4 regions of the Cytobacillus sp. FSL R7-0680 genome follow, and region 3 is predicted to be linked to each of the others. Evidence: a T-box and tRNA genes for the amino acid it is inferred to sense, from the RefSeq annotation. Region 3 holds a T-box; the other regions hold tRNA genes.
What was found. A T-box is a leader RNA that pairs with one kind of tRNA and senses whether it is charged. The one in region 3 lies ahead of pheS (phenylalanine--tRNA ligase subunit alpha), so its partner is inferred to be a tRNA-Phe.

Region 1 (6,963 bases), 240 kb from region 3:
ATCATATCTATTAGAAGATCTTTTTTGACCAAATACATTTCTAAAGGTTGATTTAGCTGTTGAATTGACGTAATATCACAGCCAGATTGAATATGTCGCTGTAAAACTGGTGAGAAATCAATATTACAAACGGTATAGCAATTAGCAATTAATGCATAATCTTGTGAACTACGATAAAAATAATCAATGTTAGCGACAAAATGATTAAATGAACCAATCCCACTATTTGAACTATCAATCATCGGTGATGGGAAGAAGAAAAGACCATCTCTTTTTCTATCTAGATCCCAGTTCTTCCCCGATCCTAGATGATCCATCAAAGATCGGTATTGATATTTCGGAAAAATCGCCACACTCTCTATTCCTGAATTGACCATATTAGAGAGAATAAAATCTATTAGTCTATATCTTCCAGCAAAAGGAACAGCAGCTAAAGAACGATGAAGGGTTAACTCATCCAGTCCCTTATGATAAGTTGTCGCATCAATGACTCCTAATAAACGATTATTCAATCAATATCCCCCCAGTAAAAATCATACAGTTCTACATTTATGCAAAATGACAAATACTTTCTGGCGTGATTAACAATGCTTCACTTGTTTCTTTTCTTTCTTTAATTACTGTCCCATCTGGTATAACTATATTAGATGGGACAATGACTTTTTCTAATATGACATTCTTACCAATCCTTGTATTTGGCATAACTACTGACTCTTTAATAACAGACCCTTTATCAATCGCTACACCTTGAAAGAGAACTGATTTGATTACCTCGCCTTCAATCGTACATCCTTCATTTACTAAAGATTGTTTGACCTTTGCTTGTGGAGAAATATATTGTGGAGGATGGTTAGGATTAACTGAGTAAATTCTCCAGTCTTGATCAAAAAGATTTAACTCACAATTGTCATCTAATAAATCCATATTAGCTTCCCATAGACTTTGAACTGTACCAACGTCTTTCCAATAACCATTAAAAGGATAGGCATAAAGTTTCTTATTTAACTTCAACATCTCAGGAATAATATCTTTTCCAAAATCATGGCTTGAGTCCTTATTTTGATTATCCTTTTGTAAAAACTCATTTAGTACTGACCATTTAAAGATATAAATGCCCATTGATGCTAAATTATTCTTTGCTTGCTCAGGTTTTTCTTCAAAATCTTCTATTCTCATATCTAAAGAAGTATTCATAATACCAAAACGATTTGTTTCATGCCACGGGACCTCTATAACAGAGATTGTCGCATCAGCTCCTTTAATAATATGGTAATCTAGCATTAAGTCATAGTTCATTTTGTAAATATGGTCACCTGATAAAATTAATACATATTCGGGGTTATGTTGCTCTAAATAATTGATATTCTGATAGATAGCACTTGCCGTACCTGTATACCATTTGACTTCAGAAGATTCACTGTATGGGGGAAGTACTGTCACACCGCCATTTCTTCTATCCAAATCCCAAGCGCTTCCTATGCCAATATATGAATTGAGTATTAGCGGTTGATATTGTGTTAGTACACCGACTGTATCGATGCCTGAATTTGTACAATTACTAAGTGTAAAATCGATGATGCGGTATTTACCTCCAAAAGGTACAGCTGGTTTAGCAAGCTCCTTCGTCAAAGAATTAAGGCGGCTTCCTTTGCCTCCAGCAAGCAACATCGCTACACATTTCTTGTTAGCCATTTACAACATCACTCCTTTTTCTTTTTCTAACAGGACGTAATACTGAAATACCGAATGGTGGTATCGTCATTTCGATGCTGTATGGTTTTCCATGATAGGATAGTTTTTTTGTATTTAATACACGTTTATTAATACAATGGGAGCCACCAAATTCATTATTATCACTATTAAACACTTCTCTATAACTCCCATTTTTAGGAACACCCATTCGAAAATTCATATATACTTGAGGGGAAAAGTTACATACAACAATTAATATTTCTTGTTCTTCTACTCCTTTACGAATAAATGAAAAAATGGATTGCTGATGGTTATTAGCATCAATCCACTCAAAACCTTCTGATCTGTGGTCCCATTCATATAATGATTTAGATCTCTTATATAACTTTATTAACTTCTTCACATAATGATTCGTTTTTGCATGCATTTCATACTGAAGTAAGTGCCAATCCAACTCAGCTTCATCTTTCCACTCGGCAAATTGTCCTAGCTCAAACCCCATAAATAACAGCTTTTTACCTGGATGTGTCATCATAAAACCTAAGAGCAAACGATATTGGGCAAATTTTTGCCAATAATCTCCTGGCATCTTGTCTAGCAGGGATTTCTTCCCATGGACAACCTCATCATGTGATAACGGTAAGAGAAAATTTTCGGAGTATGCATACATTAATGAAAAAGTCATTTTATTATGGTGGTATTGCCGTTCATGTGGGGCTTTCTCCATATAAGATAATACATCATTCATCCACCCCATATTCCATTTATAACTGAAACCTAATCCGCCATAGTGAACAGGAGCCGTTACTTGGGGCCAATCTGTAGAATCCTCTGCCATCATCAAGATAGAAGGATCATAAGCAAAAACAGCCTTATTTAATTTCTGTAAAAATTGAATACCAAATGGATTTTCCCTATTCTCGTTATTAGGCCAAAAAATGATATTTGATACTGCATCAATTCTAAATCCATCGACATGGTATTTTTCCATCCAAAAAATAGCATTGGATATGAGGAAACTATGAACCTCTGTTTTACTTAAATTAAAATTAGCTGTACCCCAAACAAAATTTTCCCTATCAGCTTCTGTTTCGTATTCATAAACATATTCACCATCTAAACAATATAGCCCATGTTGATCTTTACAGAAATGTCCTGGTACCCAATCTAAAATAACACCAATATTATTTTGATGACATTGATCAATAAAAAACATTAAATCTTTTGGTTCACCATATCTACTAGTAGCCGAATAATAGCCTGTTCCTTGATACCCCCATGAACGATCATAAGGGTGTTCAATTATAGGCATCAATTCAATATGTGTAAAACCATGCTCCTTTACGTAAGGAATGATTTCTTCTGCTAGTTCACTGTATGTCAATAAAAGGCCATTCCTCTTTTTCCATGTACCTAAGTGCATCTCATATATCATCATAGGTTCTGAAAATGCTTTCCTTTGTTGTTTTTCCTTTTGCCAGCCTTGGTCCTTCCATTTGTAACCTTCTAAGGAATAAACAATCGAAGCAGTACTAGGCCGTAATTCTGAACAAAAAGCAAAAGGATCAGCCTTTAAAAAAGTTTGTTCATCCTTGTTCTTAATTGCATATTTATAAATTTCTCCTGTTAAATCTCCATCTAGCTGAATTCTCCATATCCCCTCTTTATTTACTTTATCTAATGAAAAACCTTCGCCATTCCAATGATTAAAAGAACCAACTAATGATATTGAGGTGGCATGTGGAGCATAGATAGTAAAGGAAGTAACCCAATTATCTCCTTCTTTATGACGGTGTGATCCAAACAGTTCGTATGCCTTAAATAAGCTTCCTTCATGAAACAAGTGCATTTCGAATTCAGTGGGGTATGCAGTTGTATTCATCTTAATTCATTCCACTCCTTGTATTACATTACTCTTTCTTAAATAATTCGTCTTAAGTATAAAAATCCCTTGTTATTTTTCAAATTATTTTGACATCTAATGACAGATAATATAACATCCAAAAAGTGTTAGCCACATAAAAAAGAAGCTGTCAACTTATGTTGACAGCTTCTTTTTTATGACCCCTACGGGATTCGAACCCGTGTTACCGCCGTGAAAGGGCGGTGTCTTAACCGCTTGACCAAGGGGCCAACTGGCGGAGAAGGAGGGATTTGAACCCTCGCGCCGGTTGCCCGACCTACACCCTTAGCAGGGGCGCCTCTTCAGCCACTTGAGTACTTCTCCATATGGCTCCGCAGGTAGGATTCGAACCTACGACCGTTCGGTTAACAGCCGAATGCTCTACCACTGAGCTACTGCGGAATAATATAAATGGTGGGCCTAAATGGACTCGAACCATCGACCTCACGCTTATCAGGCGTGCGCTCTAACCAGCTGAGCTATAGGCCCCTATTTAAGCGGGTGAAGGGAATCGAACCCTCATCATCAGCTTGGAAGGCTGAGGTTTTACCACTAAACTACACCCGCAATGGGGCGGCTGATGGGAATCGAACCCACGAATGTCGGAACCACAATCCGATGCGTTAACCACTTCGCCACAACCGCCATAAAAGATGGCTCAGGACGGAATCGAACCGCCGACACAAGGATTTTCAGTCCTTTGCTCTACCGACTGAGCTACTGAGCCAAAATAATAAATATGTAAATGGCGGTCCGGACGGGACTCGAACCCGCGACCTCCTGCGTGACAGGCAGGCATTCTAACCAACTGAACTACCGGACCAGATTGCGGGGGCAGGATTTGAACCTGCGACCTTCGGGTTATGAGCCCGACGAGCTACCGGACTGCTCCACCCCGCGATAATAATATGAATGGCGGAGGAAGAGGGATTCGAACCCCCGCGGGCTTTAACACCCCTGTCGGTTTTCAAGACCGATCCCTTCAGCCAGACTTGGGTATTCCTCCGAATAATGGTGGACCTTGTAGGACTCGAACCTACGACCGGACGGTTATGAGCCGTCTGCTCTAACCAGCTGAGCTAAAGGTCCATCATTCTATCTATGGTAGCGGCGGAGGGGATCGAACCCCCGACCTCACGGGTATGAACCGTACGCTCTAGCCAGCTGAGCTACACCGCCATAGAATATATTGTATAAAATTAATTGGTGGAGCCTAGCGGGATCGAACCGCTGACCTCCTGCGTGCAAAGCAGGCGCTCTCCCAGCTGAGCTAAGGCCCCTAAAAATATATATGTATATCTAGTGGTCGGGAAGACAGGATTCGAACCTGCGACCCCTTGGTCCCAAACCAAGTGCTCTACCAAGCTGAGCTACTTCCCGATACAAAACGCGCCCGAGAGGAGTCGAACCCCTAACCTTTTGATCCGTAGTCAAACGCTCTATCCAATTGAGCTACGGGCGCTTAATTTTAAAAAGAATGGTGCCGAGGACCGGAATCGAACCGGTACGGTAGTCACCTACCGCAGGATTTTAAGTCCTGTGCGTCTGCCAGTTCCGCCACCCCGGCACATATTGGAGCGGAAGACGGGATTCGAACCCGCGACCCTCACCTTGGCAAGGTGATGTTCTACCACTGAACTACTTCCGCAAATATTTAAAATGAAAAATGGTGCGGGTGAAGGGAGTCGAACCCCCACGCCTTGCGGCGCCAGATCCTAAGTCTGGTGCGTCTGCCAATTCCGCCACACCCGCATATTAAAATGATCAAATGGTGAGCCATGAAGGACTCGAACCTTCGACCCTCTGATTAAAAGTCAGATGCTCTACCAACTGAGCTAATGGCTCGTACAAAGCACGAGTGGTGCCGGCCAGAGGACTTGAACCCCCAACCTACTGATTACAAGTCAGTTGCTCTACCAATTGAGCTAGGCCGGCAAATACACACAAAAAATGGTGGAGGATGACGGGATCGAACCGCCGACCCTCTGCTTGTAAGGCAGATGCTCTCCCAGCTGAGCTAATCCTCCAATATGTATGCCCGGCAACGTCCTACTCTCACAAGGGGACAGCCCCTAACTACCATCGGCGCTTTAGAAGCTTAACTTCCGTGTTCGGTATGGGAACGGGTGTGACCTTCTCGCTATCGCCACCGGACTTTTTAAAGACATATATTATTATAACGTCTTTAATAAAATTTTCAAGAGAAATTTTAAATCATTCTCTGAAAACTAGGTAATGTTGAAGAAGATTGTTTTGAGTAATCGCCTGAATGCGTGCTGACGCGACTACTTACGTAGTGCTGTCTAGCTGCGGCGGCTTAAAGCCGCCCGCATTTCGTATTGTCCAGCTACAGCGCCTAGGTAGGTGCTTTCGCTTTTCGTTTTTGGTTAAGTCCTCGATCGATTAGTATTAGTCAGCTACATGTGTCGCCACACTTCCACCTCTAACCTATCAACCTGATCATCTTTCAGGGATCTTACTAGCTTGCGCTATGGGAAATCTCATCTCGAGGGGGGCTTCATGCTTAGATGCTTTCAGCACTTATCCCTTCCGCACATAGCTACCCAGCGATGCCTTTGGCAAGACAACTGGTACACCAGCGGTGCGTCCATCCCGGTCCTCTCGTACTAAGGACAGCTCCTCTCAAATTTCCTGCGCCCACGACGGATAGGGACCGAACTGTCTCACGACGTTCTGAACCCAGCTCGCGTACCGCTTTAATGGGCGAACAGCCCAACCCTTGGGACCGACTACAGCCCCAGGATGCGATGAGCCGACATCGAGGTGCCAAACCTCCCCGTCGATGTGGACTCTTGGGGGAGATAAGCCTGTTATCCCCGGGGTAGCTTTTATCCGTTGAGCGATGGCCCTTCCATGCGGAACCACCGGATCACTAAGCCCGACTTTCGTCCCTGCTCGACTTGTAGGTCTCGCAGTCAAGCTCCCTTGTGCCTTTACACTCTACGAATGATTTCCAACCATTCTGAGGGAACCTTTGGGCGCCTCCGTTACTCTTTAGGAGGCGACCGCCCCAGTCAAACTGCCCACCTGACACTGTCTCCCATCCCGATAAGGGATGTGGGTTAGAATTTCAATACAGCCAGGGTAGTATCCCACCGACGCCTCCACCGAAGCTAGCGCTCCGGCTTCTAAGGCTCCTACCTATCCTGTACAAGCTGTACCAAAATTCAATATCAGGCTACAGTAAAGCTCCACGGGGTCTTTCCGTCCTGTCGCGGGTAACCTGCATCTTCACAGGTACTATAATTTCACCGAGTCTCTCGTTGAGACAGTGCCCAGATCGTTACGCCTTTCGTGCGGGTCGGAACTTACCCGACAAGGAATTTCGCTACCTTAGGACCGTTATA
Region 2 (6,963 bases), 430 kb from region 3:
TCTACTGTTAATTTACTATGACCTCAAATTCACTATGTTCATGTAATCCTTCATCATTTTCTACATGAACGACAATCTTGTATGTTCCATTATCAGTAAATGCATGTGTTGCTGTATACATCCCACTAGTTTCCTCTACTGCATCTACCCATGCCACCTGATGATCATCAATTGACTGAACGATTTCTAACCTCACATTTGCCTCTTCAAGTCCTTGTTCTTCTTTAGTAATATGAATATCAAATGGAGTTTCCTCATTCGTCTTAATATCAGCAGTAGGACTTATATGTATCGCTACATTTCCATCATGCTCATGTGCGCTGTGGCCTTGATTTTCTTCTTCGTTATCTATTTCAGCACTGCCTACCGCCACTTTAACTTTAGGCATAGTGTGCATACTTCTTGCGGTGACATGTGACTGAATATGATAGATAGCATCTTTTTCAAATGTATAGGATGCAACGTACTTGCCATCATTCTCGTGTTCTGCTTCTATTAATTCACCATTATCCTTTTTCCCATCTTCCCACAATTCAAATTTTACTTCATCTGCATCTTCCACAGACTCGTCTCCCTGAGTAACAGTAACTTCCAAGCGTACTTCTTCGTTCCTTTTAATCTGACTTGGTATCGAGATACTGGCATCGATTGCAGCAGGAACTGATCCTTCCCCACCACTAGAGTTTGCATCATTCTCTGCATTTCCACAAGCAGCAAGAAAAATAATCATAATTACAGAAAAGGTTGATATCCACTTCTTCATAAAAAGCCCCTCTTTCTTAAACATCTAATCTTTCTCATCTATATTACTAATAATATGTGTTAGAAAAGTGAAATAATTTGTTAATGAGAGAAATATGTAAAATAAAGAAAATATAGGTATAAAAAAAGATTTATTTGGAGAAACTTCTATTACAAGTGTAAATCCCCCTTTTTAGCTTCCATTCATGGAAGCTTTTTTTTTGTACTTATCTACAAAGCTTTCAACTAGATGCCTAGAAGCTTAATTTAAAATTAATCATACAAAAAAGCTCATAAACCTTATAGAAGATTTAAGAGCTTTGACGCGCCTTAGAGGATTCGAACCTCTGACCCACAGCTTAGAAGGCTGTTGCTCTATCCAGCTGAGCTAAAGGCGCAAACTAAAATATGTATGGCTCCGCAGGTAGGATTCGAACCTACGACCGTTCGGTTAACAGCCGAATGCTCTACCACTGAGCTACTGCGGAATAATATAAATGGTGGGCCTAAATGGACTCGAACCATCGACCTCACGCTTATCAGGCGTGCGCTCTAACCAGCTGAGCTATAGGCCCCTATTTAAGCGGGTGAAGGGAATCGAACCCTCATCATCAGCTTGGAAGGCTGAGGTTTTACCACTAAACTACACCCGCATTTAAGAACTTCAACATACCGGTGGTCGGGGTCGAACCGACACTCCCGAAGGAACACGATTTTGAGTCGTGCGCGTCTGCCAATTCCGCCACACCGGCATAAAGGCAACACCCGGATTTGAACCGGGGATAAAGGTTTTGCAGACCTCTGCCTTACCACTTGGCTATGCTGCCATAACTGGGCTAGTAGGGTTCGAACCTACGAATGACGGAATCAAAATCCGTTGCCTTACCACTTGGCTATAGCCCAATAAAATGTTTAAAAATGGGGCGGCTGATGGGAATCGAACCCACGAATGTCGGAACCACAATCCGATGCGTTAACCACTTCGCCACAACCGCCATAATTGGCAGGGGTAGTAGGAATCGAACCCACATCAAAGGTTTTGGAGACCTTCGTTTTACCATTAAACTATACCCCTAGATGGTGGAGGGGGGCAGATTCGAACTGCCGAACCCGAAGGAGCGGATTTACAGTCCGCCGCGTTTAGCCACTTCGCTACCCCTCCAAAAAAGACTAAATGGTGGCTCAGGACGGAATCGAACCGCCGACACAAGGATTTTCAGTCCTTTGCTCTACCGACTGAGCTACTGAGCCAAAATAATAAATATGTAAATGGCGGTCCGGACGGGACTCGAACCCGCGACCTCCTGCGTGACAGGCAGGCATTCTAACCAACTGAACTACCGGACCAGATTGCGGGGGCAGGATTTGAACCTGCGACCTTCGGGTTATGAGCCCGACGAGCTACCGGACTGCTCCACCCCGCGATAATAAATATTAATGGCGGAGGAAGAGGGATTCGAACCCCCGCGGGCTTTAACACCCCTGTCGGTTTTCAAGACCGATCCCTTCAGCCAGACTTGGGTATTCCTCCATTAATAAAAAAGCAATAGCGGCGGAGGGGATCGAACCCCCGACCTCACGGGTATGAACCGTACGCTCTAGCCAGCTGAGCTACACCGCCATAAAATATATTGTTAAAAATTAAATTGGTGGAGCCTAGCGGGATCGAACCGCTGACCTCCTGCGTGCAAAGCAGGCGCTCTCCCAGCTGAGCTAAGGCCCCTAAAAAGTATTCGTGGTCGGGAAGACAGGATTCGAACCTGCGACCCCTTGGTCCCAAACCAAGTGCTCTACCAAGCTGAGCTACTTCCCGAAATAAAACGCGCCCGAGAGGAGTCGAACCCCTAACCTTTTGATCCGTAGTCAAACGCTCTATCCAATTGAGCTACGGGCGCATATGGAGCGGAAGACGGGATTCGAACCCGCGACCCTCACCTTGGCAAGGTGATGTTCTACCACTGAACTACTTCCGCAAATATCCATTATAAAATACTAATGCGGGTGAAGGGAGTCGAACCCCCACGCCTTGCGGCGCCAGATCCTAAGTCTGGTGCGTCTGCCAATTCCGCCACACCCGCAAATATAAATGGTGAGCCATGAAGGACTCGAACCTTCGACCCTCTGATTAAAAGTCAGATGCTCTACCAACTGAGCTAATGGCTCGTACAAAGGACGAGTGGTGCCGGCCAGAGGACTTGAACCCCCAACCTACTGATTACAAGTCAGTTGCTCTACCAATTGAGCTAGGCCGGCAAATAAACACAAAAATGGTGGAGGATGACGGGATCGAACCGCCGACCCTCTGCTTGTAAGGCAGATGCTCTCCCAGCTGAGCTAATCCTCCAAAATGGTGACCCCTACGGGATTCGAACCCGTGTTACCGCCGTGAAAGGGCGGTGTCTTAACCGCTTGACCAAGGGGCCAAAAAATAACCCCAAAAATTGGGGTAGTTTGCCCGGCAGCGTCCTACTCTCACAAGGGGACAGCCCCTAACTACCATCGGCGCTGAGAAGCTTAACTTCCGTGTTCGGTATGGGAACGGGTGTGACCTTCTCGCTATCGCCACCGGACTATGAAATTGTAAGGGAATCGTTCCCTCAAAACTAGGTAATGTTGAAGAAGATATTTATGAGTAATCGCCTATGCGTTGCTGATGCGACTACTTACGTAGTGCTGTCTAGCTGCGGCGCCTAGGAGCCGCCCGCATTTCGTATTGTCCAGCTACAGCGCCTAGGTGCTCGAGGTCATAAGTCAAATTTGTCATGAGGTTAAAGAACAACCTCCTGTCAAATCTGTCTTATGCTTGTCGCACCTATGCAAGGCGCTTTCGCTTTTCGTTTTTGGTTAAGTCCTCGATCGATTAGTATTAGTCAGCTACATGTGTCGCCACACTTCCACCTCTAACCTATCAACCTGATCATCTTTCAGGGATCTTACTAGCTTGCGCTATGGGAAATCTCATCTCGAGGGGGGCTTCATGCTTAGATGCTTTCAGCACTTATCCCTTCCGCACATAGCTACCCAGCGATGCCTTTGGCAAGACAACTGGTACACCAGCGGTGCGTCCATCCCGGTCCTCTCGTACTAAGGACAGCTCCTCTCAAATTTCCTGCGCCCACGACGGATAGGGACCGAACTGTCTCACGACGTTCTGAACCCAGCTCGCGTACCGCTTTAATGGGCGAACAGCCCAACCCTTGGGACCGACTACAGCCCCAGGATGCGATGAGCCGACATCGAGGTGCCAAACCTCCCCGTCGATGTGGACTCTTGGGGGAGATAAGCCTGTTATCCCCGGGGTAGCTTTTATCCGTTGAGCGATGGCCCTTCCATGCGGAACCACCGGATCACTAAGCCCGACTTTCGTCCCTGCTCGACTTGTAGGTCTCGCAGTCAAGCTCCCTTGTGCCTTTACACTCTACGAATGATTTCCAACCATTCTGAGGGAACCTTTGGGCGCCTCCGTTACTCTTTAGGAGGCGACCGCCCCAGTCAAACTGCCCACCTGACACTGTCTCCCATCCCGATAAGGGATGTGGGTTAGAATTTCAATACAGCCAGGGTAGTATCCCACCGACGCCTCCACCGAAGCTAGCGCTCCGGCTTCTAAGGCTCCTACCTATCCTGTACAAGCTGTACCAAAATTCAATATCAGGCTACAGTAAAGCTCCACGGGGTCTTTCCGTCCTGTCGCGGGTAACCTGCATCTTCACAGGTACTATAATTTCACCGAGTCTCTCGTTGAGACAGTGCCCAGATCGTTACGCCTTTCGTGCGGGTCGGAACTTACCCGACAAGGAATTTCGCTACCTTAGGACCGTTATAGTTACGGCCGCCGTTTACTGGGGCTTCGATTCAAAGCTTCGCGTGAGCTAACCTCTCCTCTTAACCTTCCAGCACCGGGCAGGCGTCAGCCCCTATACTTCGCCTTGCGGCTTCGCAGAGACCTGTGTTTTTGCTAAACAGTCGCCTGGGCCTATTCACTGCGGCTCATCAAGGCTTTAACACCCTAATGAGCACCCCTTCTCCCGAAGTTACGGGGTCATTTTGCCGAGTTCCTTAACGAGAGTTCTCTCGCTCACCTTAGGATTCTCTCCTCGCCTACCTGTGTCGGTTTGCGGTACGGGCACCTTATTCCTCGCTAGAGGCTTTTCTTGGCAGTGTGGAATCAAGAACTTCGGTACTAAATTTCCCTCGCTATCACAGCTCAAGGTATGTGACCATGGGATTTGCCTCATGGTCCCTCTAACTGCTTAGACGCACATCCAATAGTGCGCTTACCCTATCCTCCTGCGTCCCCCCATCACTCAAACAGAATACGGTGGTACAGGAATATCAACCTGTTGTCCATCGCCTACGCTTTTCAGCCTCGGCTTAGGTCCCGACTAACCCTGAGCGGACGAGCCTTCCTCAGGAAACCTTAGGCATTCGGTGGATGGGATTCTCACCCATCTTTCGCTACTCATACCGGCATTCTCACTTCTAAGCGCTCCACCAGTCCTTACGGTCTAGCTTCAACGCCCTTAGAACGCTCTCCTACCACTGAACATCAACGATGTTCAATCCACAGCTTCGGTGATACGTTTAGCCCCGGTACATTTTCGGCGCGGAGTCACTCGACCAGTGAGCTATTACGCACTCTTTAAATGGTGGCTGCTTCTAAGCCAACATCCTGGTTGTCTAAGCAACTCCACATCCTTTTCCACTTAACGTATACTTTGGGACCTTAGCTGGTGGTCTGGGCTGTTTCCCTCTTGACTACGGATCTTATCACTCGCAGTCTGACTCCCATGGATAAATCTTTGGCATTCGGAGTTTGTCTGAATTCGGTAACCCGATGAGGGCCCCTAGTCCAAACAGTGCTCTACCTCCAAGATTCTTACGCATGAGGCTAGCCCTAAAGCTATTTCGGAGAGAACCAGCTATCTCCAAGTTCGATTGGAATTTCTCCGCTACCCACACCTCATCCCCGCACTTTTCAACGTACGTGGGTTCGGGCCTCCATCCAGTGTTACCTGGACTTCACCCTGGACATGGGTAGATCACCTGGTTTCGGGTCTACGACCACATACTAAATTCGCCCTATTCAGACTCGCTTTCGCTACGGCTCCGTCTGTCCAACTTAACCTCGCATGTAATCGTAACTCGCCGGTTCATTCTACAAAAGGCACGCTATCACCCATTAACGGGCTCTAACTACTTGTAGGCACACGGTTTCAGGATCTCTTTCACTCCCCTTCCGGGGTGCTTTTCACCTTTCCCTCACGGTACTGGTTCACTATCGGTCACTAGGGAGTATTTAGCCTTGGGAGATGGTCCTCCCTGCTTCCGACGGGATTTCTCGTGTCCCGCCGTACTCAGGATCCACTCTGGAGGGAACGAAGTTTCAACTACAGGGCTTTTACCTCCTATGGCGGGCCTTTCCAGACCTCTTCGTCTATCTCGTTCCTTTGTAACTCCGTATAGAATGTCCTACAACCCCAAGAGGCAAGCCTCTTGGTTTGGGCTAATCCCGTTTCGCTCGCCGCTACTCAGGGAATCGCGTTTGCTTTCTCTTCCTCCGGGTACTTAGATGTTTCAGTTCCCCGGGTCTGCCTTCCATACCCTATGTATTCAGGTATGGATCCTATCCCATAACGGATAGGGGGTTTCCCCATTCGGAAATCTCCGGATCAAAGCTTACTTACAGCTCCCCGAAGCATATCGGTGTTAGTCCCGTCCTTCATCGGCTCCTAGTGCCAAGGCATTCACCGTGCGCCCTTATTAACTTAACCATTGTTCGGCTTGCGATAAGCTACGCATTTCGGCGTCAGCTCACTCGTCAACATCCTCATGTGCACAAGACGCACACTCCGGTGTTTCCTCGCTCGCTTCCTTGAACTGCTTGCTTCTCACAACCCTCACGGTTGTATGTTTTTAAAAAAAGTTTAGTATCTCTACTCTATTACTATTATATAGAGAGAAAATAACTAAGGTGGCGATTACTCGGTAATCTTCTTCATTACATTATCTAGTTTTCAAAGAACGATTGAATTGAGAGATTATACTCTCAAAACTGAACGAACAGTCTAACATCAAGTTAATTCCGTATATTCCTTAGAAAGGAGGTGATCCAGCCGCACCTTCCGATACGGCTACCTTGTTACGACTTCACCCCAATCATCTGTCCCACCTTAGGCGGCTGGCTCCAAAAGGTTACCCCACCGACTTCGGGTGTTACAA
Region 3 (6,963 bases):
CCTACAAATCAGGTAAAGTATTATTTCAAGGAGCAGGCTGTCAATCAGAAGCTGATAAATGGGGGGGCTCTAATAGCGAAGTCGCACCGAAAAAGAAAGCCAGCTCGCCAAAAGGATCCAAATTACCGGATCATTTTGCATCCCTATCAGTTGTGGGCTCAGATGAAGTTGGGACAGGAGATTACTTTGGACCAATGACTGTAGTAGCAGCTTATGTAAGTGCAAAAAACATCCCACTATTAAAAGAGCTTGGCGTGCAAGACTCTAAGAATTTAAATGATCAGAGAATTATCCAAATCGCTAAACAAATTAAAGATGTCATTCCCTTTAGTTTACTTACACTACATAATGAAAAATATAACAACATGCAACAAAAAGGAATGTCTCAAGGAAAACTAAAAGCTCTCCTTCATAACCAAGCTATTAATAGTGTGCTTGAAAAAATGTCTCCAGAGAAGCCAGACGCCGTCTTAATCGATCAATTTGCTCAAGAAGGAGTATATTATAATTATTTAAAATCTCAAGCCAATATACAAAGAGAAAATGTATATTTCAGTACGAAAGGTGAATCTGTACATATCGCTGTCGCAGCTGCATCAATCCTTGCACGCTATGCGTTTCTCCTTCGTTTCGAGGAATTAAGTAAAAAGGCTGGCTTTCCACTAACAAAAGGTGCCGGCCCTAAGGTTGACGAATGCGGTGCGAAATTAATACATATCCATGGTGAAGATTCTCTAACGCGCTTTGTGAAACTGCATTTTGCTAACACCGATAAAGCAAAAGCTCTTTATAGAAAGAAGTATAAAGCATAAAGCAATAGGGCTCCGCTCTTTTATGAAGAGCGGATTTCTACTTTTACTAGCGCCTCTCAAGCTCTCAGCTTGTGTTCTACTTCTAATACAGGGCGCTTCTTCTGGGACCAGTGATTCCTCATCTTACCACTATCTTACTCTTATTTCTTCCTATATTTATAGTCTCTTAAATAGTAATTTTTCTTTTCAACTACACTGTACAAAAAAAGTGATACTACCGAAAAATAACAGTAAGTATCACTTTGATGATTATTTATCCACGAAGGACAGCACCAGTTTTTTCTTCTAATGCTTTTAACACTTTGTCATGGGCTTTTACAACATCTTCATCTGTAAGAGTCCGTTCTGGATCAAAATATTTCAGTGAATAGGCAATTGATTTTTTACCTTCTTCCATTCGATCTCCTTCATATAAATCAAATACATGAACGTCTTTTAGTAATTTGCCGCCTGCTTCACGAATGACAGTACTTAATGCTTGAGCTGTCGTTGTTTGATCGACCACTAAAGCAATATCTCTCGTAATAGATGGGTAACGAGGAATAGCTTCATAGCGTAAAGGTTTAATTTCAGCATGTAATAATTTCTCTAATGATAATTCAAAAACATACGTTTCTTTTAAGTCTAATTCTTTTTCAACATTCGGATGAACTTGACCAATAAACCCTATACTCGTTTCATTTAGAAATACTTCTGCTGAGCGACCGGGATGTAGTCCGTCTTTCTCAAATTTGGCAAACGTGATTTGTTCTAACAAACCAAGTTTACTAAATAATCCTTCTAGAATTCCTTTCAGAACAAAGAAATCAACTGGCTTTTTCTCCCCTTGCCATTGATGTAACTCCCATAAACCTGTAATGGCCGCAGCTAAATGTTCTTTTTCCTCAGGCAACTCATTCTCAGCTGTACGTAAGAAAACAGAGCCTGTTTCGTAAATAGCAGTAGCGTCAATTTGTCTCGCACTATTATATTTAAGGACTTCTAGTAAATGCGGAGTTAAGCTAAGCCGTAACACACTACGCTCTTCACTCATCGGCATCGCAAGCTTAATTGGGTCTCTAGCTTCTAAGGAGTAGTTTTGCGCTTTATCTTCACTCGTTAATGAGTAAGTGATGGCTTGATATAATCCCGCCCCTTCCAAGTATTGACGAACGATACGTCGTTTCTTTTGATAAGGCGTTAAACTACCTGCTGAAGCCGTCCCACCGGGCAATGTTGAAGCAAGATTATCGTATCCGTATAGGCGACCCACTTCTTCTACAAGATCCTCTTCTATTGTAATATCACCACGTCTTGTTGGCACTGTTACTGTAATTTCATTCTCTTCAACCACTGTCGTGAATTGCAATCTTTCTAAAATATCTTTTGCTTCACTCACTAGTAACGATGTTCCAAGGACACGATTGATTTTATCAATGGTAATGGTGATAACAGCAGGTTCTACTTTTAACGTGTCAACCTCTACTGATCCCTCTAATACTTCTCCGCCTGCGTATTGCGTGAGTAATTGCGCTGCTCTTTCTGCTGCTGGACGAACACGCTGTGGATCAACACCTTTTTCATAACGCGCACTCGCTTCACTCCTTAATCCGTGATCTTTCGAGGACTTTCTAATCGCACCTCCAGTGAAATAAGCTGATTCAAGTAGTACGGTCGTTGTTTCATTACCAACTTCTGAATTCGCTCCACCCATTACACCAGCTAAAGCAACTGGTACTTCCCCATTTGTGATAACTAGGTGATCTGTTGTTAATTCTCTCTCAGCATCATCAAGCGTAGTGATTTTTTCACCTTGGTTGGCACGGCGAACAAGAATCTCTTTCGAACCTAGGCGATCATAATCAAACGCGTGTAAAGGCTGACCGTATTCAAGCAAAATATAGTTCGTAATATCAACAACATTATTATGTGGACGAATACCAGCTGCTGTTAAACGAGCTTGTAACCATAGTGGTGACGGAGCGATTTTTACATTTTTAATTACTTTAGCGACATATAATGGGTTATCATCTGCTGCTTCTACATTTACAGTGATGTAATCAGCGGCCCTCTCAGAAACAGTCTCTACCTTTGTCTGCGGTAACTTCACATCTTTTTCTAAAATAGCAGCGACTTCATAGGCAACACCAAGCATACTTTGGCAATCTGCACGGTTCGGTGTTAACCCTAGTTCTAATACTTGATCATCTCTGTGCAATTGCTCTAATGCATTGGTTCCAAGCTCTGTATATGCTGGAAACACATAGATACCTTCACTATAATCTTTAGCGACTAGCTTACTTTCAAAGCCTAGTTCTTGAAGAGAACAAATCATACCATTCGAAGCTTCACCACGTAATTTTGCTTTTTTAATTTTAAAATTCCCCGGTAATACTGCACCTACAGTTGCAACTGCTACCTTTTGTCCTTTATCAACATTAGGAGCCCCACAAATGATTTGCACAAGTTCGCCATCGCCAAGGTCTACTTGACAAATATTTAATTTATCAGCACTTGGATGTTTCTGTTTTTCAGATACATAGCCGACGACGACACCCTTAATTCCTTCATCAAGTGTCTCTACACCTTCAACTTCGATTCCGCTCTTTGTGATCTTCTCTGCTAATTCTTCTGGTGTAATCCCAGATAAGTCAACATATTCTTGTAACCATTTATATGAAACGTACATATCGTTGTCCTCCCCCTTTATTCATGAATTGAGAATTGCTTTAAGAATCTACTATCATTTGTATAGAAATGACGAATATCATCGACACCGTATTTTAACATGGCAATACGCTCAGCTCCCATGCCAAAGGCAAAACCTGTATATTTTTTAGAATCAAATCCTGCCATTTCAAGGACATTTGGGTGTACCATTCCTGCACCTAAGATCTCAATCCAACCGGTTTTTTTACATACATTACAGCCTTTTCCAGAACAAATCATACAAGAAATATCCATTTCTACAGATGGCTCAGTAAATGGGAAGAAACTTGGACGAAGGCGAATTTCTCTCTCTTCACCAAACATTTTTTTCGCAAATACTTCTAGCGTACCCTTTAAGTCTGTCATACGAATATTTTCATCTATCACAAGTCCTTCAATTTGCATAAATTGATGAGAGTGAGTCGCATCATCATTATCACGACGGAATACTTTTCCTGGACAAATGATTTTCACTGGACCTTTCCCCTCATGCTTTTCCATCGTTCTAGCTTGCACAGGCGAAGTATGTGTGCGTAATAAAATATCCTCTGTAATATAGAATGAATCTTGCATATCACGTGCAGGGTGACCTTTTGGTAAGTTCAATGCTTCAAAATTATAATAATCCTTCTCCACTTCTGGTCCTTCCGCTACGGTATAGCCCATTCCAATGAATAAGTCCTCAATTTCTTCAACAACCCTTGTTAATGAATGATGATTACCGGTATGTACAGGACGACCTGGTAATGTCACATCAATCGTTTCTGCAGCAAGCTTAGCTTGAATTTGCGCTTCTTCTAACTGCACTTGTTTTGCCGTTATTCCTTGCGTAATTTGATCACGCACTTCATTTGCTAATGCACCCATTTTCGGACGTTCTTCTGCAGAAAGTTTCCCCATTCCTTTTAGTACTTCTGTGATCGGGCCTTTCTTACCTAAATAAGCAACGCGGATATCATTTAATTCTTTTAAATCCATTGCCGCAGAAACCTTCTCTAACGCTTCTGCTTGCAATTCTTTTAAACGCTCTTGCATCTTGAAACTCCTCCTTTTAATACTTTTTTGACAAAATAAAAAACCTTATCCCATGAAAGGGACGAGGTTTGGAATCGCGGTACCACCCTTTTTAATACAACAATAAAAAACATGCTATATTCGCTTCATTTCGATAACGGCAAAAAGCCGGTGCATCTTTACATCGAAAATATTCGATGGTCCCGATGTCTGCTCAAGAGCTGAAATTTCGAGTAAGTCGCTCATAAAAATGCTTTCAGTCTCAGGCATTTTCTCCCTATTATGAACAAAACATACTTTACTTTGTCTCTATCATAGCTTTTAATTATTTCATTTTGCTATTTATTATATTACATTATGAGTCGACATTCAAATTGTTCTCACGATTTTTTTACTCATTATTCGTTTCTCAAATAATATAGCAATATACCTGCTGCTACAGCTACATTTAAGGACTCACTCTTACCGTATAAAGGAATATACAGATTGGCTGTAGTTTGTGTAAGTAACTCTTTATTTACACCGTTCCCTTCATTACCAACGAGCAATGCAAATTCATCCAGTGGAGCAAAGCTTTGATATTCTTTGCCTCCTTCTAATGCTGTACCGTATACAGGAATATTATTTTCCTTTAACTCCTTCATCCATACATCCAACTTGCCATGGATAATTGGTAGATGGAAGTGACTACCTTGAGCAGAACGTAAAACCTTTGGATTATAAGGGTCCACTGTGCCGTGACCGATGATAACCGCATCCATGCCAGCCGCATCAGCTGTACGAATCATTGTTCCTAAGTTTCCGGGATCTTGCACTTCATCTAATAGTAATAATTTCTTCAAACCAAGCGAATCGAAAGACCTCTCTTCTTCTTGATAACATACGGCCACAATTCCTTGCGGTGTTTGTGTATCAGTTAAGTCTCCAATCACATGTGGCGGTAGGATATAAACGGAACAGTTTCCTACATTCCAGCTTTTTGGTATATCCTTTTCCTCACTAATCATTAACTCTTTTACACGATTTTCTTTTAATGCTTCTTCAACAAGATGAAATCCTTCAACAAGAAAAGTACCTGTTATATCTCTTTCTTTCCTTTTGAGAAGCTTTTTCCACTGCTTCACCTGTGGATTTTTTGCTGATTGTAAGTACTTCATTTTTTCGCTCCTTCAATAAAACACGTGCCATTAATATTTCATTATACCGAAAAACACATACATAATAAATCTTAAATGAGAAACCCTATAATCGTAACGAATTCTAACGAAGGATGTGTTTACTTTTATGAACTTAAATTTACGTAATGCCATCTTACACAATGTTTCAGGTAATTCACAAGATGAATTAAAAGATACTATTGTTGATGCTATACAAACAGGCGAAGAGAAAATGCTCCCTGGCCTTGGCGTATTATTTGAAGTCATTTGGCAAAATTCATCTGAAACTGAAAAGAAAGAAATGCTAGAGACGTTAGAAAACGGCTTACAATAAGAAAAAAAACAGCCTTTCATCAGGCTGTTTTTTTCTATTCAAAAGTTATTTTTGCAACTGTATCGTTATCTAGTCTTTTAATAACAGCTGTAATCAGTTTTACTGCGTTTTCAAAATCATCACGATGAAGAATACCCGCATGTGAATGAATATATCTTGTTGCAATTGTAATTGAAAGCGCTGGCACACCTTTATATGTTAAATGTATGGAACCTGCATCCGTTCCACCACCTGGTACAGAATCAAACTGATATGGAATATTGAGCTCATCTGCTGTATTTGTTACAAAATCTCTTAAACCTTTATGTGACACCATAGAAGCGTCATAGAGAATAATTTGAGGACCATCACCTAATTTACTTAACGCATCCTTTTCTGTTACACCTGGTGTATCTCCTGGTATCCCAACATCAACAGCGATACCGATATCAGGCTTAATCATTTGTGCAGCTGTTTTTGCCCCACGCAAGCCAACTTCTTCTTGTACCGTTCCAACCGCATATACTGTATTTGGATGGTTCTCATTTTTCAAACCTTCTAGCACTTTAATTGCAATCGCCAAACCGATTCTGTTGTCCCAAGCTTTCGCAAGTAACATTTTCTCATTGTTCATCACAGTGAATTCAAAATATGGAACAACCATATCCCCTGGTTTTACGCCCCAACCTAATGCCTCTTCACGGCTAGAAGCACCGATATCAATGAACATATCCTTGATTTCAATTGTTTTCTTACGCGCTTCTGCTGGCAAAATATGTGGTGGCTTCGAACCAATTACCCCAGTCACATCTCCTTTAGATGTTACAATCGTCACACGTTGGGCTAACATCACTTGAGACCACCAGCCTCCAACTGTTTGAAACCGCAAAAACCCTTTATTATCAATACTTGTCACCATAAAACCTACTTCATCTAAATGACCAGCAACCATAATCTTTGGCCCATCTGCTTGACCAAT
Region 4 (6,963 bases), 2.0 Mb from region 3:
CTAAAAACACACTACCTATTACGGCTGAACACGGAATAATCCATCTATAATCCGTACCGACTAAAAATCTCACGATATGAGGAATTAATAAACCAACAAAAGCAATCGCCCCAACAAGAGAAACCGCGGCACCTGCTAATATAAGAACAACCGTCATGAGCACAGCCTTAACAATAAAAGTTCTTTGCCCTAAGCCTTTAGCCACATCTTCTCCAAAGCTTAATACAGTCAAACTTCTTGAGAGCATGATGGCAATTATAATACCGAAAAGTACTGTAGGTGTAACAATTTGCAACTGTGCCCATGTTGTTCCTGAAACGCCACCAGCAGTCCAAAAGGCAATACTTTGTGATAATTTATTTATAAGTGCTATCCCTTCTCCAATCGATGAAAGAAATGCAGTAACTGCCGCACCAGCTAACGTTATTTTTAGTGGACTCATCCCACCTCTTTTCATTGCGCTAAATCCAAATACTAAGCAAGCAGCAATCCCTGCTCCAATAAATGAGAATAACATAATAATCATATAATTTGTATTGCCTACATACGAGAAGGCAATCGCTAGTCCTAAACTTGCACCTGCATTTAAACCTAGTAAACCCGGATCTGCTAAAGGGTTTTTTGTCATTCCTTGCATAATGGCACCACTAACAGCAAAAGCCGCGCCGACAACAGCAGCTCCTAGCTCACGAGGTAATCGTATACTTCTTATAATTTGGTGGTCTTCGTTTCCTTGTTCATAAGCAAATACAGCTTGCCAAACATCTGCAAATGAAATACTCGCTGCTCCAACCGAAATAGCCAAAACTAAGCTACCTACTAAAAGTAGGCAGCTTAGTGCTAGAATAATAGAAGCAATTGCAGGACGTGCATATATTTTCTTTTCCTTTGCTTCATTAAAAGTATTATTTTTCATTATATTACTTAGCCCCAAGTAAATTTTCAACGATAAATGCTAATTCTTCTTCCAATGAAATGGGATCATTGAAATAGAAAGAAGAAGAGTCAAATGTAAACACGCGGTCATTTTCCACTGCTGGGATGCCTTTCCAAACATCTGTTTCAGTAAAGGAATTATCGGCTCCTTGTCCATCTCCTAGGAAAATATAATCTCCAGCATATTTTGGTATGACTTCTGAAGATATAGCTAAGTACCCTGGTCCAAATACTTCTTCTTCTACCGCTTTAGGTGCTTTTAAACCAAGTGCTTGATAAATGATTTCTGTTCCGCGTCCCCAGTTCTCACCATACACATACATGTCTTTACCAAATGTCTCAAATACCATAATAGTCGCATCATCACCAATTGCCTCTTTTACTTTCTCACCTTCAGCAGCTGTCTTTTCTTTCCACTCTTCCACCCATGCTTGTGCTTCCTGCTCTTTTCCTAACACCTTACCTATTTCAAGGTGTTGATCTAAATAGCCATATTTTTCATAAGTTAATGTGACGGTTGGCGCGATTTCTTTGTATTTATCTAAATTTTCGTCAGTTGAATATGCAATAATTAAATCTGGTTCTAATTCTAATAATTTCTCTACATTATCTGCTGTAATGACTTCAGAATCTTTCAGTTTATCACCATAAAATTTGTTCGCTTTAGACCACTCATCTATTGCTACTGGCGTAATCCCTAATGATAGAACATTACCAGTGTAAGCCATAGATGCTACTCTTTCAGGATTAGCTGGTAACTCCATTTCTCCATTTTCTGATTTATATGTAAATGTTTCTTTTTCCGTTTCCTTACTGCCTTCACCTGACGATTCATTCCCACCATTTCCGCAAGCTGTTAAAACTAATAATAGAATAAAAAATAAAAATACCAATTGCTTTTTCAAGTTCTCCATCCACCTTTAAAATAATAATCATTCTCAATTATAGTCAAAAAAAGAAGCAAATCATTAAACGACTTGCTCTTGAACTACCATCCTACTATCAATTAAATCATAAGTTAAGCAGATTGGTTTTTGTGTACGTGGATCAATACCAATTTCTGCATCAATATTAAATACTTCTCTTAAAATCTGCTTATTCATAACTTCCTTCGCAGCACCATTTTTAATAATTTTGCCTGCTCTCATAGCAATTAAATAATCAGCAAACCTTGCTGCATGGTTTAAATCATGAATAACCATAACAATTGTTCTATTTTCTAACTGATTAAGCTCTTTTAACAGTTCTAATACTTCCAATTGATGACACATATCTAAATATGTAGTCGGCTCATCTAATAAGATTATATCAGTCTCTTGAGCCAAAGCCATCGCGATCCATACTCTTTGCCGCTGTCCACCAGACAATGCATCTACTTCTCTATCTTTAAATTCTGCAATTCCTGTTACTTGGAGTGCCCAATCTATCACCTGGCGATCTTTTGCTGTTAATCTCCCCATACCCTTTTGATATGGAAATCTTCCATAAGATACTAGCTCTGAAACCGTTAAGCCTTCAGGAGCATCAGGAGATTGAGGAAGAATGGCCATTTTTTGTGCAATCGCTTTTGTCGATTCCTTACTGATTTGCTTACCATCAAGATATACAGACCCAGCTTTGGCTTGGATAATTCTTGCAATCGTCTTTAAGACAGTCGATTTACCACAACCATTCGGCCCAATAATAGCCGTAATCTCACCGTCTGGTATCATCATGTTTAAGTTCTTCACAATCTCTCTATCACCGTATGCAATTCTTAAGTCTTCAGTAAATAATCTAGACAAGGTCATTCACTCCATCCGAACATTTTAGATCATCATCATGTCATTGATAATGATTATCAACTTCAAAGAAAATTTTATCTAATAAAAGCTATCCTGTCAACCATCAATACGAAAAGTTTTCATTTCCACCATATTTCTTGTTAACCAACCTGTATTCTGCATATATTTTTTAAGGAGAATGCATTTCTCGTTACTGAAGCCTTTCATCCATTCTCTTCACTCATTATGCACTTCGTTAAGGTTAGTAAAAAACAACAAAACTAATCACTTCAACTAAAAAAACTGTAGACAATCTGCTAATAAATAGAGATTGTCTACAGTCCTTTACTTCCATATAAGCGGGTGAAGGGAATCGAACCCTCATCATCAGCTTGGAAGGCTGAGGTTTTACCACTAAACTACACCCGCAAATACCGGTGGTCGGGGTCGAACCGACACTCCGTGATGGAACACGATTTTGAGTCGTGCGCGTCTGCCAATTCCGCCACACCGGCAAATATTCTTTTATTTAATTATGGTGCCGAGGACCGGAATCGAACCGGTACGGTAGTCACCTACCGCAGGATTTTAAGTCCTGTGCGTCTGCCAGTTCCGCCACCCCGGCATGAGGTGTATAAAAATGAGTGAATATGTATTGGAGGCGGCAACCGGATTTGAACCGGTGGTGAAGGTTTTGCAGACCTCTGCCTTACCACTTGGCTATGCCGCCATCAATATAAATAACTACTTGGAGCGGAAGACGGGATTCGAACCCGCGACCCTCACCTTGGCAAGGTGATGTTCTACCACTGAACTACTTCCGCAGATCTGGCTGGGCTAGCAGGGTTCGAACCTGCGAATGACGGAATCAAAATCCGTTGCCTTACCACTTGGCTATAGCCCATTTGTATATTCTATGCATGAAAGCAAAAAATGTGAATTTAAAATAATGGGGCGGCTGATGGGAATCGAACCCACGAATGTCGGAACCACAATCCGATGCGTTAACCACTTCGCCACAACCGCCATAATTGGCAGGGGTAGTAGGAATCGAACCCACATCAAAGGTTTTGGAGACCTTCGTTTTACCATTAAACTATACCCCTAGATGGTGGAGGGGGGCAGATTCGAACTGCCGAACCCGAAGGAGCGGATTTACAGTCCGCCGCGTTTAGCCACTTCGCTACCCCTCCATAAAAAACAATGCCGGCCAGAGGACTTGAACCCCCAACCTACTGATTACAAGTCAGTTGCTCTACCAATTGAGCTAGGCCGGCAAATGGTGGCTCAGGACGGAATCGAACCGCCGACACAAGGATTTTCAGTCCTTTGCTCTACCGACTGAGCTACTGAGCCAAAACTTATACGTTTTACAATATGTTTTAAATTAATTTGTGTGAATTTATGTAGTGGCGGTCCGGACGGGACTCGAACCCGCGACCTCCTGCGTGACAGGCAGGCATTCTAACCAACTGAACTACCGGACCAAATTGCGGGGGCAGGATTTGAACCTGCGACCTTCGGGTTATGAGCCCGACGAGCTACCGGACTGCTCCACCCCGCGATAATATGAATGGTGGAGGATGACGGGATCGAACCGCCGACCCTCTGCTTGTAAGGCAGATGCTCTCCCAGCTGAGCTAATCCTCCAAAATGGTGACCCCTACGGGATTCGAACCCGTGTTACCGCCGTGAAAGGGCGGTGTCTTAACCGCTTGACCAAGGGGCCAATTTATATGTTTAATGGCGGAGAGCAAGGGATTTGAACCCTTGAGACGGCTATAAACCGCCTACACGATTTCCAATCGTGCTCCTTCGGCCAGCTCGGACAGCTCTCCATTGGCTCCGCAGGTAGGATTCGAACCTACGACCGTTCGGTTAACAGCCGAATGCTCTACCACTGAGCTACTGCGGAATAATTTAATAGTATGTATGCCCGGCAACTTCCTACTCTCACAAGGGGACAGCCCCTAACTACCATCGGCGCTTTAGAAGCTTAACTTCCGTGTTCGGTATGGGAACGGGTGTGACCTTCTCGCTATCGCCACCGGACTTTTTAAAGACATATATTATTATAACGTCTTTAATAAAATTTTCAAGAGAAATTTTAAATCATTCTCTGAAAACTAGGTAATGTTGAAGAAGATTGTTTTGAGTAATCGCCTGAATGCGTGCTGACGCGACTACTTACGTAGTGCTGTCTAGCTGCGGCGGCTTAAAGCCGCCCGCATTTCGTATTGTCCAGCTACAGCGCCTAGGTAGGTGCTTTCGCTTTTCGTTTTTGGTTAAGTCCTCGATCGATTAGTATTAGTCAGCTACATGTGTCGCCACACTTCCACCTCTAACCTATCAACCTGATCATCTTTCAGGGATCTTACTAGCTTGCGCTATGGGAAATCTCATCTCGAGGGGGGCTTCATGCTTAGATGCTTTCAGCACTTATCCCTTCCGCACATAGCTACCCAGCGATGCCTTTGGCAAGACAACTGGTACACCAGCGGTGCGTCCATCCCGGTCCTCTCGTACTAAGGACAGCTCCTCTCAAATTTCCTGCGCCCACGACGGATAGGGACCGAACTGTCTCACGACGTTCTGAACCCAGCTCGCGTACCGCTTTAATGGGCGAACAGCCCAACCCTTGGGACCGACTACAGCCCCAGGATGCGATGAGCCGACATCGAGGTGCCAAACCTCCCCGTCGATGTGGACTCTTGGGGGAGATAAGCCTGTTATCCCCGGGGTAGCTTTTATCCGTTGAGCGATGGCCCTTCCATGCGGAACCACCGGATCACTAAGCCCGACTTTCGTCCCTGCTCGACTTGTAGGTCTCGCAGTCAAGCTCCCTTGTGCCTTTACACTCTACGAATGATTTCCAACCATTCTGAGGGAACCTTTGGGCGCCTCCGTTACTCTTTAGGAGGCGACCGCCCCAGTCAAACTGCCCACCTGACACTGTCTCCCATCCCGATAAGGGATGTGGGTTAGAATTTCAATACAGCCAGGGTAGTATCCCACCGACGCCTCCACCGAAGCTAGCGCTCCGGCTTCTAAGGCTCCTACCTATCCTGTACAAGCTGTACCAAAATTCAATATCAGGCTACAGTAAAGCTCCACGGGGTCTTTCCGTCCTGTCGCGGGTAACCTGCATCTTCACAGGTACTATAATTTCACCGAGTCTCTCGTTGAGACAGTGCCCAGATCGTTACGCCTTTCGTGCGGGTCGGAACTTACCCGACAAGGAATTTCGCTACCTTAGGACCGTTATAGTTACGGCCGCCGTTTACTGGGGCTTCGATTCAAAGCTTCGCGTGAGCTAACCTCTCCTCTTAACCTTCCAGCACCGGGCAGGCGTCAGCCCCTATACTTCGCCTTGCGGCTTCGCAGAGACCTGTGTTTTTGCTAAACAGTCGCCTGGGCCTATTCACTGCGGCTCATCAAGGCTTTAACACCCTAATGAGCACCCCTTCTCCCGAAGTTACGGGGTCATTTTGCCGAGTTCCTTAACGAGAGTTCTCTCGCTCACCTTAGGATTCTCTCCTCGCCTACCTGTGTCGGTTTGCGGTACGGGCACCTTATTCCTCGCTAGAGGCTTTTCTTGGCAGTGTGGAATCAAGAACTTCGGTACTAAATTTCCCTCGCTATCACAGCTCAAGGTATGTGACCATGGGATTTGCCTCATGGTCCCTCTAACTGCTTAGACGCACATCCAATAGTGCGCTTACCCTATCCTCCTGCGTCCCCCCATCACTCAAACAGAATACGGTGGTACAGGAATATCAACCTGTTGTCCATCGCCTACGCTTTTCAGCCTCGGCTTAGGTCCCGACTAACCCTGAGCGGACGAGCCTTCCTCAGGAAACCTTAGGCATTCGGTGGATGGGATTCTCACCCATCTTTCGCTACTCATACCGGCATTCTCACTTCTAAGCGCTCCACCAGTCCTTACGGTCTAGCTTCAACGCCCTTAGAACGCTCTCCTACCACTGAACATCAACGATGTTCAATCCACAGCTTCGGTGATACGTTTAGCCCCGGTACATTTTCGGCGCGGAGTCACTCGACCAGTGAGCTATTACGCACTCTTTAAATGGTGGCTGCTTCTAAGCCAACATCCTGGTTGTCTAAGCAACTCCACATCCTTTTCCACTTAACGTATACTTTGGGACCTTAGCTGGTGGTCTGGGCTGTTTCCCTCTTGACTACGGATCTTATCACTCGCAGTCTGACTCCCATGGATAAATCTTTGGCATTCGGAGTTTGTCTG

Region 1: it encodes a tRNA-Phe, which carries the amino acid that the T-box ahead of pheS (phenylalanine--tRNA ligase subunit alpha) is inferred to sense. The anticodon was not compared.
Region 2: it encodes a tRNA-Phe, which carries the amino acid that the T-box ahead of pheS (phenylalanine--tRNA ligase subunit alpha) is inferred to sense. The anticodon was not compared.
Region 4: it encodes a tRNA-Phe, which carries the amino acid that the T-box ahead of pheS (phenylalanine--tRNA ligase subunit alpha) is inferred to sense. The anticodon was not compared.

The regions. Positions count from the first base shown of each region.
Region 1 is NZ_JBBPAO010000001.1:2,521,648-2,528,610, forward strand. It holds gene MKY26_RS12475 (sugar phosphate nucleotidyltransferase) at 1-512, opposite strand, end outside; gene MKY26_RS12480 (glucose-1-phosphate adenylyltransferase) at 550-1,692, opposite strand; gene glgB (1,4-alpha-glucan branching enzyme) at 1,685-3,574, opposite strand; tRNA gene MKY26_RS12490 (tRNA-Glu) at 3,754-3,825, opposite strand; tRNA gene MKY26_RS12495 (tRNA-Ser) at 3,829-3,919, opposite strand; tRNA gene MKY26_RS12500 (tRNA-Asn) at 3,923-3,997, opposite strand; tRNA gene MKY26_RS12505 (tRNA-Ile) at 4,008-4,084, opposite strand; tRNA gene MKY26_RS12510 (tRNA-Gly) at 4,092-4,162, opposite strand; tRNA gene MKY26_RS12515 (tRNA-His) at 4,165-4,240, opposite strand; tRNA gene MKY26_RS12520 (tRNA-Phe) at 4,250-4,322, opposite strand; tRNA gene MKY26_RS12525 (tRNA-Asp) at 4,342-4,418, opposite strand; tRNA gene MKY26_RS12530 (tRNA-Met) at 4,422-4,495, opposite strand; tRNA gene MKY26_RS12535 (tRNA-Ser) at 4,509-4,601, opposite strand; tRNA gene MKY26_RS12540 (tRNA-Ile) at 4,608-4,684, opposite strand; tRNA gene MKY26_RS12545 (tRNA-Met) at 4,698-4,774, opposite strand; tRNA gene MKY26_RS12550 (tRNA-Ala) at 4,800-4,875, opposite strand; tRNA gene MKY26_RS12555 (tRNA-Pro) at 4,899-4,975, opposite strand; tRNA gene MKY26_RS12560 (tRNA-Arg) at 4,984-5,057, opposite strand; tRNA gene MKY26_RS12565 (tRNA-Leu) at 5,074-5,162, opposite strand; tRNA gene MKY26_RS12570 (tRNA-Gly) at 5,169-5,243, opposite strand; tRNA gene MKY26_RS12575 (tRNA-Leu) at 5,263-5,347, opposite strand; tRNA gene MKY26_RS12580 (tRNA-Lys) at 5,365-5,440, opposite strand; tRNA gene MKY26_RS12585 (tRNA-Thr) at 5,455-5,530, opposite strand; tRNA gene MKY26_RS12590 (tRNA-Val) at 5,547-5,622, opposite strand; rRNA gene rrf (5S ribosomal RNA) at 5,632-5,749, opposite strand; rRNA gene MKY26_RS12600 (23S ribosomal RNA) at 5,979-6,963, opposite strand, start outside.
Region 2 is NZ_JBBPAO010000001.1:2,711,527-2,718,489, forward strand. It holds gene MKY26_RS13510 (FixH family protein) at 8-763, opposite strand; tRNA gene MKY26_RS13515 (tRNA-Arg) at 1,066-1,139, opposite strand; tRNA gene MKY26_RS13520 (tRNA-Asn) at 1,155-1,229, opposite strand; tRNA gene MKY26_RS13525 (tRNA-Ile) at 1,240-1,316, opposite strand; tRNA gene MKY26_RS13530 (tRNA-Gly) at 1,324-1,394, opposite strand; tRNA gene MKY26_RS13535 (tRNA-Leu) at 1,412-1,493, opposite strand; tRNA gene MKY26_RS13540 (tRNA-Cys) at 1,498-1,568, opposite strand; tRNA gene MKY26_RS13545 (tRNA-Gln) at 1,573-1,644, opposite strand; tRNA gene MKY26_RS13550 (tRNA-His) at 1,661-1,736, opposite strand; tRNA gene MKY26_RS13555 (tRNA-Trp) at 1,743-1,816, opposite strand; tRNA gene MKY26_RS13560 (tRNA-Tyr) at 1,820-1,903, opposite strand; tRNA gene MKY26_RS13565 (tRNA-Phe) at 1,917-1,992, opposite strand; tRNA gene MKY26_RS13570 (tRNA-Asp) at 2,012-2,088, opposite strand; tRNA gene MKY26_RS13575 (tRNA-Met) at 2,092-2,165, opposite strand; tRNA gene MKY26_RS13580 (tRNA-Ser) at 2,180-2,272, opposite strand; tRNA gene MKY26_RS13585 (tRNA-Met) at 2,289-2,362, opposite strand; tRNA gene MKY26_RS13590 (tRNA-Ala) at 2,389-2,464, opposite strand; tRNA gene MKY26_RS13595 (tRNA-Pro) at 2,478-2,554, opposite strand; tRNA gene MKY26_RS13600 (tRNA-Arg) at 2,563-2,636, opposite strand; tRNA gene MKY26_RS13605 (tRNA-Gly) at 2,640-2,714, opposite strand; tRNA gene MKY26_RS13610 (tRNA-Leu) at 2,738-2,819, opposite strand; tRNA gene MKY26_RS13615 (tRNA-Lys) at 2,829-2,904, opposite strand; tRNA gene MKY26_RS13620 (tRNA-Thr) at 2,919-2,994, opposite strand; tRNA gene MKY26_RS13625 (tRNA-Val) at 3,010-3,085, opposite strand; tRNA gene MKY26_RS13630 (tRNA-Glu) at 3,090-3,164, opposite strand; rRNA gene rrf (5S ribosomal RNA) at 3,195-3,311, opposite strand; rRNA gene MKY26_RS13640 (23S ribosomal RNA) at 3,582-6,515, opposite strand; rRNA gene MKY26_RS13645 (16S ribosomal RNA) at 6,842-6,963, opposite strand, start outside.
Region 3 is NZ_JBBPAO010000001.1:2,282,050-2,289,012, forward strand. It holds gene rnhC (ribonuclease HIII) at 1-812, shown strand, start outside; gene pheT (phenylalanine--tRNA ligase subunit beta) at 1,066-3,480, opposite strand; gene pheS (phenylalanine--tRNA ligase subunit alpha) at 3,498-4,535, opposite strand; T-box leader at 4,590-4,839, opposite strand; gene MKY26_RS11380 (TrmH family RNA methyltransferase) at 4,913-5,671, opposite strand; gene sspI (small acid-soluble spore protein SspI) at 5,799-6,005, shown strand; gene MKY26_RS11390 (M42 family metallopeptidase) at 6,040-6,963, opposite strand, start outside.
Region 4 is NZ_JBBPAO010000001.1:279,157-286,119, reverse strand. It holds gene MKY26_RS01470 (FecCD family ABC transporter permease) at 1-916, opposite strand, end outside; gene MKY26_RS01465 (iron-hydroxamate ABC transporter substrate-binding protein) at 921-1,841, opposite strand; gene MKY26_RS01460 (ABC transporter ATP-binding protein) at 1,905-2,720, opposite strand; tRNA gene MKY26_RS01455 (tRNA-Gly) at 3,058-3,128, opposite strand; tRNA gene MKY26_RS01450 (tRNA-Leu) at 3,132-3,214, opposite strand; tRNA gene MKY26_RS01445 (tRNA-Leu) at 3,236-3,324, opposite strand; tRNA gene MKY26_RS01440 (tRNA-Cys) at 3,356-3,429, opposite strand; tRNA gene MKY26_RS01435 (tRNA-Gly) at 3,449-3,523, opposite strand; tRNA gene MKY26_RS01430 (tRNA-Gln) at 3,529-3,603, opposite strand; tRNA gene MKY26_RS01425 (tRNA-His) at 3,650-3,725, opposite strand; tRNA gene MKY26_RS01420 (tRNA-Trp) at 3,732-3,805, opposite strand; tRNA gene MKY26_RS01415 (tRNA-Tyr) at 3,809-3,892, opposite strand; tRNA gene MKY26_RS01410 (tRNA-Thr) at 3,904-3,976, opposite strand; tRNA gene MKY26_RS01405 (tRNA-Phe) at 3,980-4,055, opposite strand; tRNA gene MKY26_RS01400 (tRNA-Asp) at 4,110-4,186, opposite strand; tRNA gene MKY26_RS01395 (tRNA-Met) at 4,190-4,263, opposite strand; tRNA gene MKY26_RS01390 (tRNA-Val) at 4,274-4,349, opposite strand; tRNA gene MKY26_RS01385 (tRNA-Glu) at 4,354-4,428, opposite strand; tRNA gene MKY26_RS01380 (tRNA-Ser) at 4,444-4,537, opposite strand; tRNA gene MKY26_RS01375 (tRNA-Asn) at 4,540-4,614, opposite strand; rRNA gene rrf (5S ribosomal RNA) at 4,634-4,751, opposite strand; rRNA gene MKY26_RS01365 (23S ribosomal RNA) at 4,981-6,963, opposite strand, start outside.